Regions from separate parts of the Mesorhizobium sp. LNHC221B00 genome, predicted to be linked through region 2. Evidence: predicted binding sites of a transcription regulator. Region 2 holds the regulator's gene; each other region holds the start of a gene.

Region 1 (4,179 bases), on a different contig from region 2:
GGTCACGGCCAGATCGATGCCGCGCTTCAGGTCCATCGGGTTCATGCCGGCGGCAACGGCCTTGTTGCCTTCCTGGACGATCGACTGCGCCAGAACGGTCGCCGTCGTGGTGCCGTCACCGGCGATGTCGTTGGTCTTCGAAGCAACTTCGCGGATCATCTGCGCGCCCATGTTTTCGAACTTGTCGGAAAGTTCGATTTCCTTGGCGACGGTGACCCCGTCCTTGGTGATGCGCGGTGCGCCGAACGACTTGTCGATGACGACGTTGCGGCCCTTGGGACCGAGGGTCACCTTCACCGCGTCGGCGAGGATGTTGATGCCGTGAAGCATGCGCTCGCGGGCATCGCGGGAGAATTTTACGTCTTTGGCAGCCATTTTTTTACTCCTGGGCATTTCGCCCGAAATTCAGATTTGATGGTGCGAAGGAAAGGCGGCAGCGTGTCAGCCGATGATGCCCATAATGTCGGATTCCTTCATGATCAGAAGGTCTTCGCCATTGAGCTTGACTTCGGTACCCGACCACTTGCCGAACAGGATGCGGTCGCCGGCCTTGACGTCCAGCGGGACCAGCTTGCCAGCTTCGTCACGAGCGCCGGAGCCGACGGCGATGATCTCGCCTTCCTGCGGCTTTTCCTTCGCCGTATCCGGGATGATGATCCCGCCGGCGGTCTTGGATTCGGATTCGACCCGGCGAACGACCACGCGGTCATGCAGCGGCCGGAAATTCGACTTTGCCATTTTTGGATTTCCTTGGTGCGGATGTTGAACGGTTCTCCGTTGCCGGAGCGTGCTTAGCACTCAGCCGAAGCGAGTGCTAACGCGGCAATGAGATAAGCCGCATGCTCCTGCTAGTCAAGACGGAAGAGCAAAGAGCAAAGAGAAAAGAGCAGACAGCAAAGAGAAGAGAGCAAAGAGCGTGTAAGCATCGAGCCTTTTATGTGAACAATGTCGGGTATCAGACATATATGGGGCGGCTCACCCTTTGTATTTGAGCTTTATTCAGATGGCACGAATGATGCAACGGGTGATGCATTTGATCTCATCCAGAGGCTCGCACGGGGTCGTGCTGCGTCAGCTCGGTCATGTCGAGCTTCAGAAGGCCATTTTGGCATTGGTTCTGTTGCCCTATTGCCATTCATGACCAGTCCTGCGCGCGTGAGCCGGCCGGCTAGATTCCAACCACGAGAGCGCCGCCGCTGAGACCCGCACCCGCCGCCGACAGAAGGATTTTCTCTCCAGGCTGGAATGGCTCCGTCTGGTTGGCGAGCGAGAGCGACAGCGGGATCGTCGCGGCCGAAGAGTTGCCGTATTCGGCAATCGTCTTGACAATTGCTTGGTCCGCGATGCCGAGGTTCCTCCCGACCGCGTCGAAAATCCGAGTATTGGCCTGATGCGGCACGAACCGGCCGAGATCGTGTGGCCGCACTCCGGCAGCGGCTAGCGCGCTTATCGAGCAATCGGTCATCATCTCGACGGCCTTTGCGAACACTTCGCGGCCGTCCGTCATCCTCATTCGGGTTTGCGCGAGATCGAGGTCACCGTGGAACGGCTTGTTGCTTCCTCCTGCGGGAATCTGGATCAGCCCGTATCGCGAGCCGTCCGAAGCCACCGAGGCACCGAGAATGCCCCGATCAGCATCATCGCACTGACCGATCACCAGGGCGCCGGCGGCATCGGCAAACAGGACCGAGCTTGCGCGCTCGGCTGGATTGATGCGGCGGCTGAGGATGTTGGCGGCGATAACAAGGCTCGCTTTGCCGTGCAGGCGGGTAAATCCGTCCGCAAACATCAGCGCATAGATGAAGCCGGCGCACGCGCCTGTCAGATCCACCGCGCCTGCGCGGCCAAGGCCAAGCTTGTGTGCGACCAGCGGCGCGCTCGGCGGCAGAAGATGGTCGGGTGTCGAGGTGGCAAGCAACAGCAGACCGATGTCGTGGCGCGCAATACCGGCGTTCGCCAGCGCCATGTCGCTGGCCTGCGCAGCAAGACCAGACAGCGTGTCTTCGTCGGTTGCCCAGAAGCGCGACCGTATCCCGGTACGCCTTTCGATCCAGCCTTGATCAAGACCGAGATTGCTCTCGATTTCGGCATTCGCCACCTTTCGCCCAGGCGCATGATGGCCAAACCCGAGTATGCGCGACGACTTGCTCATGGCCTGGACCCGAAGCGTTCGCCCGCCTCCTCAATGGCGTCATAGAGTCGCTCGAGCTCGTCGCCGGTGATGCAATAGGGTGGCAGAAGGTAGAGGACATTGCCGAGCGGGCGCACAAGTAGCCCTCGCTCGAGGAAGAAAGCGCGCAGTTTCGGTCCGATCTCGGCGAGATAACCTGCGGAACCGGTTCGCAGGTCGAGCGCCGCGATTGTTCCCGTGGCTCGGCAGTCGGTGAAGAAGCTGTTGTCGCGAAAGCGTCGAAGCCCGGTGGCCTGCATTGCGCTCAAGGCCGCAATGCGCTCGGCCACCGGCTCGTCCCGCCAGATCTCGACATTGGCAAGTGCTGCCGCGCAGGCAATCGGGTTGGCAGTGTAGGAGCTCGAATGGAAAAACGTCTTCTTCCGGTCCTCGGAATAATGAGCCTGGAAGATGGCATCGGTGGCAAGCGTTACGGCCAGCGGGATGGCGCCGCCGGTCAGGCCTTTCGAGGTGCACAGGATATCTGGAGAGATCGATGCCTGCTCGCAGGCGAACATGGTTCCGGTCCGCCCCCAGCCGGTCATCACTTCGTCGGCGATCAGCAGCGTGCCGGAGGCCTCAGTGATCTTCTTCAATTCGGCCAGAACTGAAGCCGGATACATCAGCATGCCGCCGGCGCCCAGCACCAGCGGCTCGACGATTAAGGCTGCGGCTCGTCGATCGCGGGTCACAGCCTCTAAACGATCCAGCGTCTCCTGCTCGCGCCCCGCTGCCGGAAAGGGGATGATGTCGACCTCGAACAGCAGCGGTTCGTAGGCGGCGTTGAACACGCCACGCGCACCGACGCTCATCGTGCCGATCGTGTCGCCATGATAGCTGTGCTCCATGACGACGATGCGAGAGCGTGGGGCGCCGATGTTGCGGAAATAACCGAGCGCCATCTTCAGCGCAACTTCGACGCAGGTCGAGCCACTGTCGGAATAGAACACCCAGTCGAGTCCAGCGGGAGCGAGGCCGACAAGCGCCTTGGCCAAGCGCTCTGCCGGCTCGTGCGTGAAGCCCGCGAAGACAATCTGGTCGAGGCTCGACGCGGTTGTCTCGATTGCCTTCATGATGCGGGGATGGCGGTGGCCATGTGTGACGACCCACCAGGAGGAGATGGCGTCCAGGATGCGGGCGCCGTCGGCCCTGCGGAGATAGGCGCCTTCAGTCCGGACGATTTCTGGGATCGCAGGCTCGAGCGCGTGCTGGGTGAAGGGATGCCACACATGAGACTGCGACATCAGTCACCTCCAGTAATCGAGGCGAAGGCGAAGCCGGCAATCATTGCGTCCCTCAGTGTCTTGCCGGTCAGCAGATCGAGGTGCGGCAGCCTGCCGAGCTGCGGCGCACCGCTGAATTCCACGATGGTCCGTTGCGTATCGGCCATCTCATCGCCGATGAAAGCGATGCCGGCCAACGGGATGGATCGGGCGCGGAGCGCCTCGATCGAGAGCAAGGTGTGGTTGATGGTGCCGAGCGTGGTGCGGGCGCACAGAATAACGGGCAGCCGCCATTCAGCGAAGATGTCGATGAGCCTTGTGCGCCGGTTAAGCGGCACCATCAGGCCGCCGGAGCCTTCGATGACGAGCGGCGTCGGTAGGACGGGAAAAGCAAGATCGGCAGCCTTGATCGCCACGCCGTCGATCTCGGCCGAACGATGCGGCGACAGCGGGCTCCGCAAGCGGTAGGCTTCCGGCAGCACGCGCTCTGAGGGCAAGCCGGCAAGCCGCGCGACCACTTCGCTGTCGGTCTCGCCGTCGAGGCCCGATTGCACCGGTTTCCAGTAAAAGCCGTCGAGCAAACCGGCGAGCCCAGCCGCAAACACGGTCTTGCCAACTCCCGTGTCGGTTCCGGTGATGACGATGCGTTGGGTCATACCGCCTCCGGTGATGTTTGGGCCAACACCTCGACCAGCGCCTCGACCATGGCGGAAATGTCGGCTTCGCCGACATTGAGCGTCAGTGAGATGCGCAGCCGCGACGTGCCCTCGGGCACGGTCGGAGGAC
Region 2 (4,179 bases):
TTCCGGGCTTCGACGGTTTCAGCGGTGATGCCGGCGGTCCAGAAACGCCAGCCCAGAAATGCCAGATACGCGACGCCGGCCCATTTGATCGCCAGGAACATCATGCCGAAAGTCTGCGCGACGAAGGCGAGGCCGAGGACCACGGCGGTCAGGGAGGTGAGGTCGCCGAGCATCAGGCCAAAGGACATGGCCAGCGACGAACGGAAGCCGGAGCCGAGCGCCCGCGCGACCAGCGCGGTGACGCCGGGACCGGGAATGGCGGCGGCTATGCCGAGGGCGGCACTGTAGGCGAGAAAGCCGGTGAGGGTCATGGCTGGTGGTCCCGGATTGGCCTGCCTTGTCGCATGGAACGGACCAGAATTGAATTCCCTGAAGTCGGATTCCATTACACCAGACATCTGTGACACGTCGCGAAGGCCTCCTATCCGGCGCGCTTCGCGACCACCTATGCCCGGGGCGAGTCCGGGTGAGGGGGCCAGCGCTGCCCAGCAAGACTCGTCAGGAACGGCCGCCATCGTAGGTGACGCGCCAGATGGTGCCGTTGCCGTCTTCGGTCACGATCAGCGCGCCATCCTTGGCCACAGTCACGCCGACCGGCCTGCCCCACACCTCGCCGTTGGAGACGACGAAGCCGGTCATGAAATCCTCGTATTCGCCGGTCGGCTTGCCATCCTTGAACAGCAGGCGCACGACCTTGTAGCCGGTCCTGTTGCCGCGGTTCCAGGAGCCGTGCAGGGCGACGAAGGCATCGCCGCGATATTCCTTGGGAAACCCGGTGTTCGCGGGCAGGTCCTTGCCGTCGTAGAAGGCGATGTTGAGCGGCGCCGAATGCGCCTGCATCAGCACATCGGGAATATCGACCTTGCCGGCAAGGTCGGGGCGCTCGCCCTTGTGGCGCGGATCTTCGTTGTTGCCGATATAGTACCAGGGCCAGCCATAGAAGGCGCCTTCCCTGACCGATGTGGCGTATTCGGCTGGCACATTGTCGCCGAGCGCATCGCGCTCGTTGACGACGCACCACAGCGCGCCGGTCGCCGGCTGGACGGTCATGCCCGAGCAGTTGCGCAGGCCGGTGGCGACGGTGCGGCCGTTCTTGCCGTCGGGGTCGAAGGCCTGCACGTCGGCGCGTCCCTCTTCGGAGCCCCAGCTGGCGCCGAGCGGCTTTGACTTGATCCATGCATCGAGTCCGCCCCTCGGCCTCTTGCCCATGTCCCCGGCGGCGTTCGAGCCCGAGCCGACCGACAGATAGAGCGTCTTGCCATCGGGCGAAAAGGCGATGTCGCGGGTCCAGTGATGGTTCGATGGAATGTCGTCGACGATGGTTTCCGGGTCGGCGGATGCCTTGAGATCGCCATTGCGGTAGGCAAAGCGCACGATGCTGTCGCTGTTGGCGACATAGACCCATTGCGGGTCGCTGCCCGGCGGGTAGAAGGCAATGCCGTAGGGCTGGTTGAGATCGCCGGCGAAGATGCTTTTCTCGGCGGGCTTGGCGCTGCCCTCGGTCAGGCGGTAGACGCGGATCTGGTTGGCTTCGCTGTCGGCGACGAACAGGTCGCCATTGGGTGCCGCGCGTACCACGCGCGGATTGTCGATGCCGGACGCGATCAGCTCGGCCGAAAAGCCTTCCGGCAGTTGCGGTTTGGCGTCCGCCGGCCTTTCGGCAAGGCCGGCGCTGTTCGAGGCCGACTTGGCGAGATTGGGCTTCGGCAGGTCTTCCGGCTTGATCAGGCGGCGCACGCCGGGCTTGTCGGCGCGCCAGTCGCCAAAGGCGGCCGGACCCTTCAGCACCGGCTGGTCGGCCTGCTGGGCGAACGCCGCGGTCGCGAGGAGCAGTGCGGAAAGCCCCAGTCCGGCCATTCGGGTCCCAGCGATCATTGTCGTCCCTCCACCTGGTCGCGAACGAAGTCAACGGCCGGTTTGTCCCTGGGTTCCGTCTTGCTTCCGGGTTCAGGTCCCGGCGGCGTAAAAATCGTCGTCGAGGCGCTTTTCCAAGGCGACGAGATCCGCCGGCAGCGGCAGGCCCATGGCGCGCATTTCGCGCAGCTTCTCGCGCAGCTGTTCCTGGATTTCGTGCTGGTCTTCCGGCTGGTTGACCATTTCCTCCAGCAGCAGGCTGATCCGGGCCTTGAACTCTTCGAGCGCCATTCTTTTTCTCCTTGGCGGCCAGGAAGCGCAGGAAGTCGCCGCTCGCAGGCCGGCTGAATATCAATATACCTAGCGCAGCATGCGCGATATCAGCTGCGCCGTGTAATCCACCATCGGCACGATGCGCGCGTAATTCAGCCGGGTCGGGCCGATGACGCCGAGCGCGCCGACGACGCGGGCATCCTTGTCGCGATAGGGCGCGACCACCAGCGACGAGCCCGACAGCGAGAACAGCTTGTTTTCCGAGCCGATGAAGATGCGCACGCCCGATCCCTGCTCGGCCAGGTCAAGCAACTGGATCAACCCGTCCTGCGTCTCCATATCCTCGAACAGGTGCCGCAGCAGTTCGATATCGGCCTGCGCGGTGACGTTTTCGAGCAGGTTGGCCCGGCCGCGCACGATGAGCCGCGCCGGCAGGCCGCTTTCGGCGCCCGCCCATACCGCCAGCCCCTTCTCGACGAGATCCTGCGACAGCGTGTCCAGCGCTGCCCTTGTCTCTTCCTTGATGCGAGCGATCTCGGTCCGTGCCTCGGCCAGCGTGCGGCCCCGAATATGCGCGTTGAGGAAATTCGAGGCCTCGTGCAATTGCGAGACGGTGATGCCGGCGGGCAGCTCGACGACGCGGTTTTCGACGTCGCCATTCTGCGACACCAGCACGGCAAGCGCCTTGGTCGGCTCCAGCTGGATGAATTCGATGTGCTTCAGCGCCACCTCGTTCTTGGCGGCCAGCACCAGGCCGGCGCCGCGCGACATGCCCGACAGCATCTGGCTGGCCTCGGTCAGCATATGCTCCAGCGTCGCGCCCGAGCCCGAGGCCCGCACCTGTGCCTCGATGGTGCGGCGCTCCTCGTCGGAGAGGTCGCCAAGTTCCATGAAGGCATCAACGAAGAAACGCAGGCCCGCCTGCGTCGGCAGCCGGCCGGCCGAGATATGCGGCGCATAAATCAGCCCGAGATGTTCCAGGTCGCTCATCACATTGCGGATGGTGGCCGGCGACAGCGAGGAGGGCAGGATGCGCGACAGGCTGCGCGAGCCCACGGGCTCGCCATCCCTGAGATAGGAATCGACGATGCGCCGGAAGATGTCGCGTGAGCGCATGTCGAGTGATTGAAGTGCGGGCGATTGCGAACTCGGATCGACTGCCTTGGTCATACGGCCAAAAACCTCCTTGTTCAGGATATAGACTTCGGCACGGTGGGCGCAACCCGGTGTCTGCATCAGATCGCCCGGCGTCTGTGTCAGATCGCCCGGTGCCGCGTTTGCGCTCAGCCGGCCATTTTCCTTTGCGCCATGCTCCCCATGCGGCTACAAGCCGGCCAAGATTCCGAAAATGACAAGAAAGAAGCCTGAATGCGCCCCTCCAAACGCCAATTCGACGAAATGCGCGCCATCTCCTTCGAGCGCGGCGTCTCCAAGCACGCCGAAGGCTCGTGCCTGGTGAAGTTCGGCGACACCCATGTCCTGTGCACGGCGAGCCTCGAGGAGAAGGTGCCGGGCTGGATGCGCAATTCCGGCAAGGGCTGGGTGACGGCCGAATATGGCATGCTGCCGCGCTCGACCGGCGAGCGTATGCGCCGCGAGGCATCCGCCGGCAAGCAGGGCGGCCGCACGCTGGAAATCCAGCGTCTCATCGGCCGTTCGCTGCGCGCCGTGGTCGACCTGCAGGCGCTGGGCGAACAGCAGATCACCGTCGACTGCGACGTCATCCAGGCCGATGGCGGCACCCGCACCGCCTCGATCACCGGCGGCTGGGTGGCGCTGTACGACTGCCTGCGCTGGATGGAAGAGCGGCAGATGACCAGCGTTTCCAAGGTGCTGAAGGACCATGTCGCGGCGATTTCCTGCGGCATCCATGACGGCCAGCCGGTCATCGACCTCGATTATATCGAGGATTCCTCGGCCGGCACCGACGCCAATTTCGTCATGACCGGCAAGGGCGGCATCGTCGAGATCCAGGGCACCGCCGAGGGCGAACCGTTCTCCGAAGGGCAGTTCGCGGACTTGATGGGCCTGGCCAAGAAAGGCATCCAGCGC
Region 3 (4,179 bases), on a different contig from region 2:
ATATGGAGACTTGCCCATCATCGTGATGAGCAAGGATCCCATCACCCAGCTCCTGTCATGGTTCCGCTTCAGCCGAAACGACAGCATTTTCCGGCCGGCCAAACATCTCGGTCCATTCCTGAACAGGCCATTCGAACTCAAGCAGGATTTTACGCACCCAAAGATGGCCTACAGGTTCCGCACACCTGCCGATTATTGGAACCAGTTTTACTTTGCCATGGAAGCCCTGCGCCGCACCGGCGCACCCGTGCATTTCGTAGCCTATGAGCAACTCGTTTCCGCGCCGGCCCTTTGCCTCGGTTCGATTTCCAGGTTTCTCGATCTTTCCCCGCCTTTCGACACCGGCACCACCGTGACTATCCCTCGGCACGCGATCGGTGCGAGCAATGACATTGACCGGCCAGCGGACCCGGCCGCCAACCAGGGTCCGTTCGATCCGGCGCGCGCGGATCTGGCATCGGCGCTCGCCAGGATCGGCTGGCGCAATGCACGCCTTATCCTAGGCGACATCGACGGCGACGTGCTTGCCGCAACGGGCCGAGCCGGGTTTCGCAGGACCTGCCGGGAAGCGATCGGCCCCACGGCGATATTGAGGTCGTTGATCGGCTTCTGGTGAGGTGGTGCCGCGCGTCGCCTTCAAATGTCTGCTTCGACTTCCGACCAGCTCCATGGATTTGGCGGGTTTGGAGCGGGTTGCTCGCGCTACTGGATAGCGATGATGCCGTCGATGGCCCGCCATTCCGAAGGCTGGATCAGCCGGTGGTGGGCGACGCGAACCGAGTGCAGCGGGCCTTCGAGTTGGCGCTCCCAATAGGATAGGAACCCGTGAAGCTCGGGGAACTCGGGCGCAAGGTCATAATCCTGCCAGACATAGAGTTGGAGCAGGCTCGGATGATCGGGCAGGTGATAGTGAATCTCCGCCGTGGTCAGGCCGTAGCCCTCCATCTGGAGACGGAATTCCTTGCTGACGCTTGCGATCATTCGTTTCTCCTTCCTGTCAGGTATTAGGCATGCAGCCTGTCAAAAGTGGTGATGGAATCGCCGCTCGGCTGGCGTAGTGCCGAGACGCCGCCGTCGCTGGTATCCTGGAGCAGGCGGTCAAGCGCGCGGTTGGAGCTTTCGGCGGCAGGGGTGGATTTGAGCGGCGAAAAAATCTGTCGGTCCATCGATGTGCTCCGTCTGCAAACAACTCCTTGAGCGGATCGCGGTTCCGGCGCCCGGGATGCGCCGGGCGCGTATAATCTGTTGAACAAGGATAGAAGATTCAAGCCGGCATCCGACCTGGATAGGTCGCGATAACAGGCCCTTGGCACTCGCGGCGCAGGAGTGCCAAAATTTTTTGGCGGGGCTCTTGAAACCGAAAAACGGCAAAACTAGCTCGATATGCGCGCGCGATGCCTGAGCAAGGGTCGCTGCGTTCCGCACTGGCCGATTTTGCCGGTCCGGTTGCGGAGGAACCGCGAAAAACATGTTTGTCCAGAAGGAGAACGAAATGGCGTTCCGTCCATTGCATGACCGTATCGTGGTCCGCCGCATCGACGCCGAGGAAAAGACCGCGGGCGGCATCATCATTCCCGACACCGCCAAGGAGAAGCCGCAGGAAGGCGAGGTACTCGCTGTCGGTCCCGGCGCGCGCGACGACGGCGGCAAGCTGGTCGAGCTCGACGTCAAGGTCGGCGACCGCATCCTGTTCGGCAAATGGTCCGGCACCGAGATACGGCTCGACGGCCAGGATCTGCTCGTCATGAAGGAAAGTGACGTGATGGGCGTGATCGAAGAGGCCGCGCAGATCAAGAAGGCCGCCTGACGGCTTCTTGAAAATCCAACCAGTCAACGAATGCTGCCTAGATGAAGGAGTGATCCAATGGCTGCAAAAGAGGTTAAATTCCATACCGAAGCGCGCGAGAAGATGCTGCGCGGCGTCGACATCCTCGCCAATGCGGTGAAGGTGACGCTTGGCCCCAAGGGGCGCAACGTGGTGATCGACAAATCGTTCGGCGCGCCGCGCATCACCAAGGACGGCGTCACCGTCGCCAAGGAGATCGAGCTCGAGGACAAGTTCGAGAACATGGGCGCGCAGATGGTGCGCGAAGTGGCGTCCAAGACCAACGACATCGCCGGCGACGGCACTACGACCGCGACCGTTCTTGCCCAGGCCATCGTCAAGGAAGGCGCCAAGGCGGTTGCCTCGGGCATGAACCCGATGGACCTGAAGCGCGGCATCGACAAGGCCGTGGAGGCGGTGGTGGCAGAGCTGAAGGCCAATGCCCGCGACGTGACCAGGAATGACGAGATCGCGCAGGTCGGCACCATCTCGGCCAACGGCGATGCCGAGATCGGCCGCTTCCTCGCCGAGGCGATGGAGAAGGTCGGCAATGAAGGCGTGATCACCGTCGAGGAGGCCAAGACCGCCGAGACCGAACTCGAAGTCGTTGAGGGCATGCAGTTCGACCGCGGCTATCTCAGCCCTTATTTCATTACCAATCAGGACAAGATGCGCGTCGAACTCGACGAGCCCTATGTGTTGATCCACGAGAAGAAGCTCTCCAACCTGCAGGCGCTGCTTCCGGCGCTGGAGGCGGTGGTGCAGTCGGGCAAGCCGCTGCTGATCATCGCCGAGGATGTCGAGGGCGAGGCGCTCGCCACGCTGGTGGTCAACAAGCTGCGCGGCGGCCTCAAGGTTGCTGCCGTCAAGGCGCCCGGCTTCGGCGACCGCCGCAAGGCCATGCTGGAGGACATCGCCATCCTCACCGGCGGCACGGCGATCTCGGAAGATCTCGGCATCAAACTGGAGAATGTGACGCTGGAGATGCTGGGCCGCGCCAAGAAGGTGGTGGTCGAGAAGGAGAACACCACCATCGTCGACGGTGTCGGCCGCAAGGAAGAGATCCAGGGCCGTGTCGCGCAGATCAAGGCGCAGATCCAGGAGACCACCTCGGACTATGACCGCGAGAAGCTGCAGGAGCGGCTAGCCAAGCTTGCCGGCGGCGTCGCGGTGATCCGCGTCGGCGGCTCGACCGAGGTCGAGGTCAAGGAGCGCAAGGACCGCGTCGACGATGCGCTCCACGCCACGCGCGCGGCAGTCGAGGAAGGCGTGCTGCCCGGTGGCGGTGTCGCGTTGCTTCGAGCCGCCAGGGCGCTCGATGCCGTCCAGACCGACAATCCCGACCAGAAGACCGGTGTCGAGATCGTGCGCCGCGCGATCGAAACGCCGGTGCGCCAGATCGCCGAGAATGCCGGCGCCGAAGGCTCGATCATCGTCGGCAAGCTGCGCGAGAAGAGCGAGTTCGGCTGGGGCTGGAATGCCCAGACCAACGAGTTCGGCGATCTCTATGGCCAGGGCGTGATCGACCCGGCCAAGGTGGTGCGCACGGCGCTGCAGGACGCAGCCTCCGTCGCCGGCCTGCTGGTGACCACCGAGGCGATGGTGGCCGAGAAACCGAAGAAGGAAGCCGCCACCCCGGCGATGCCCGCCGGCGCCGGCATGGATTTCTGAGCCCATGCATGACGGCCCGCTCCCCGGCTGGGGAGCGGGCATCAGGATGAAATCGAGCGGAGGTAAACATGGATGCGATGGCTGGCCTTGGACCCCTGCCGGCGCCGACACATGAGGCAAAGGAGTTCCTGGCCTACGAAAAAGAATGCCGCAGCGTGCTGCAGCCGCGACTGGCAGGACTGCTCGACATGGCCGAAGCCGCCGGCTGGAACCGGCGAGCGATGTTCGCCGCACAGAAGATGAAGGGCGTTGTTGTTTGGAGGTGGAGACGTGATCGCGGGCCGGTTGCGTGAATGCCTGAAAATACTGAGGTGGGAAGCGGCCGACCTCGCCGCCGAACTCGGCCGGCCGCAAGGAGAGATTGCGGCCTGGCTTGACGGCCGCAGCCGATCTCCATTTGCCGTCGCCGCCTGGCTCGAGGCTCTGGTGAAGGCACATAGGATGTTGCCGGCGCCAGGCCGGAGCATGCCGGCGCTGGACTCAGCCAAGATCGAGCCAGGCAAGGTCGAGCCAGCCAACATCGGGCCGGCCAACCTCGGGCCGACCAAGACCGGTCCTGCCACGATCGAAGTGTCCAGGTCGAACCGTGCGCGATCGGCGGTGCCCAACCGGCGGCTCAATCTTCCATACAAGATGTCCATGCACCGTGTCGGCGGCGGGCCGCGCTCTCCTGTGCCCGGTCC

The links. Region 2 encodes HrcA, which represses chaperone genes, less so after heat shock. Its sites were predicted from a motif close to GTTAGCACTCNCNNNNNGNGAGTGCTAAC; they were not measured.
Region 1: the regulator HrcA is predicted to act here: its motif matches at 791-819, upstream of groES (co-chaperone GroES).
Region 3: the regulator HrcA is predicted to act here: its motif matches at 1,306-1,334, upstream of X741_RS143060 (co-chaperone GroES).

What each region holds. Positions count from the first base shown of each region.
Region 1 covers NZ_AYWR01000003.1:53,210-57,388, forward strand. The annotation lists partial or broken gene groL (chaperonin GroEL) at 1-375, opposite strand, end outside; gene groES (co-chaperone GroES) at 442-738, opposite strand; gene X741_RS161670 (beta-ketoacyl-ACP synthase III) at 1,169-2,152, opposite strand; gene X741_RS161665 (adenosylmethionine--8-amino-7-oxononanoate transaminase) at 2,149-3,414, opposite strand; gene bioD (dethiobiotin synthase) at 3,414-4,049, opposite strand; gene X741_RS161655 (8-amino-7-oxononanoate synthase) at 4,046-4,179, opposite strand, start outside.
Region 2 covers NZ_AYWR01000008.1:3,550-7,728, forward strand. The annotation lists gene X741_RS154340 (LysE family translocator) at 1-311, opposite strand, end outside; gene X741_RS154335 (sorbosone dehydrogenase family protein) at 499-1,875, opposite strand; gene X741_RS154330 (hypothetical protein) at 1,948-2,145, opposite strand; gene hrcA (heat-inducible transcriptional repressor HrcA) at 2,215-3,297, opposite strand; gene rph (ribonuclease PH) at 3,496-4,179, shown strand, end outside.
Region 3 covers NZ_AYWR01000023.1:794-4,972, forward strand. The annotation lists gene X741_RS143070 (hypothetical protein) at 11-616, shown strand; gene X741_RS143065 (usg protein) at 703-981, opposite strand; gene X741_RS1000000170010 (hypothetical protein) at 1,005-1,166, opposite strand; gene X741_RS143060 (co-chaperone GroES) at 1,493-1,807, shown strand; gene groL (chaperonin GroEL) at 1,865-3,496, shown strand; gene X741_RS06735 (hypothetical protein) at 3,565-3,789, shown strand; gene X741_RS1000000171695 (DUF982 domain-containing protein) at 3,767-4,179, shown strand, end outside.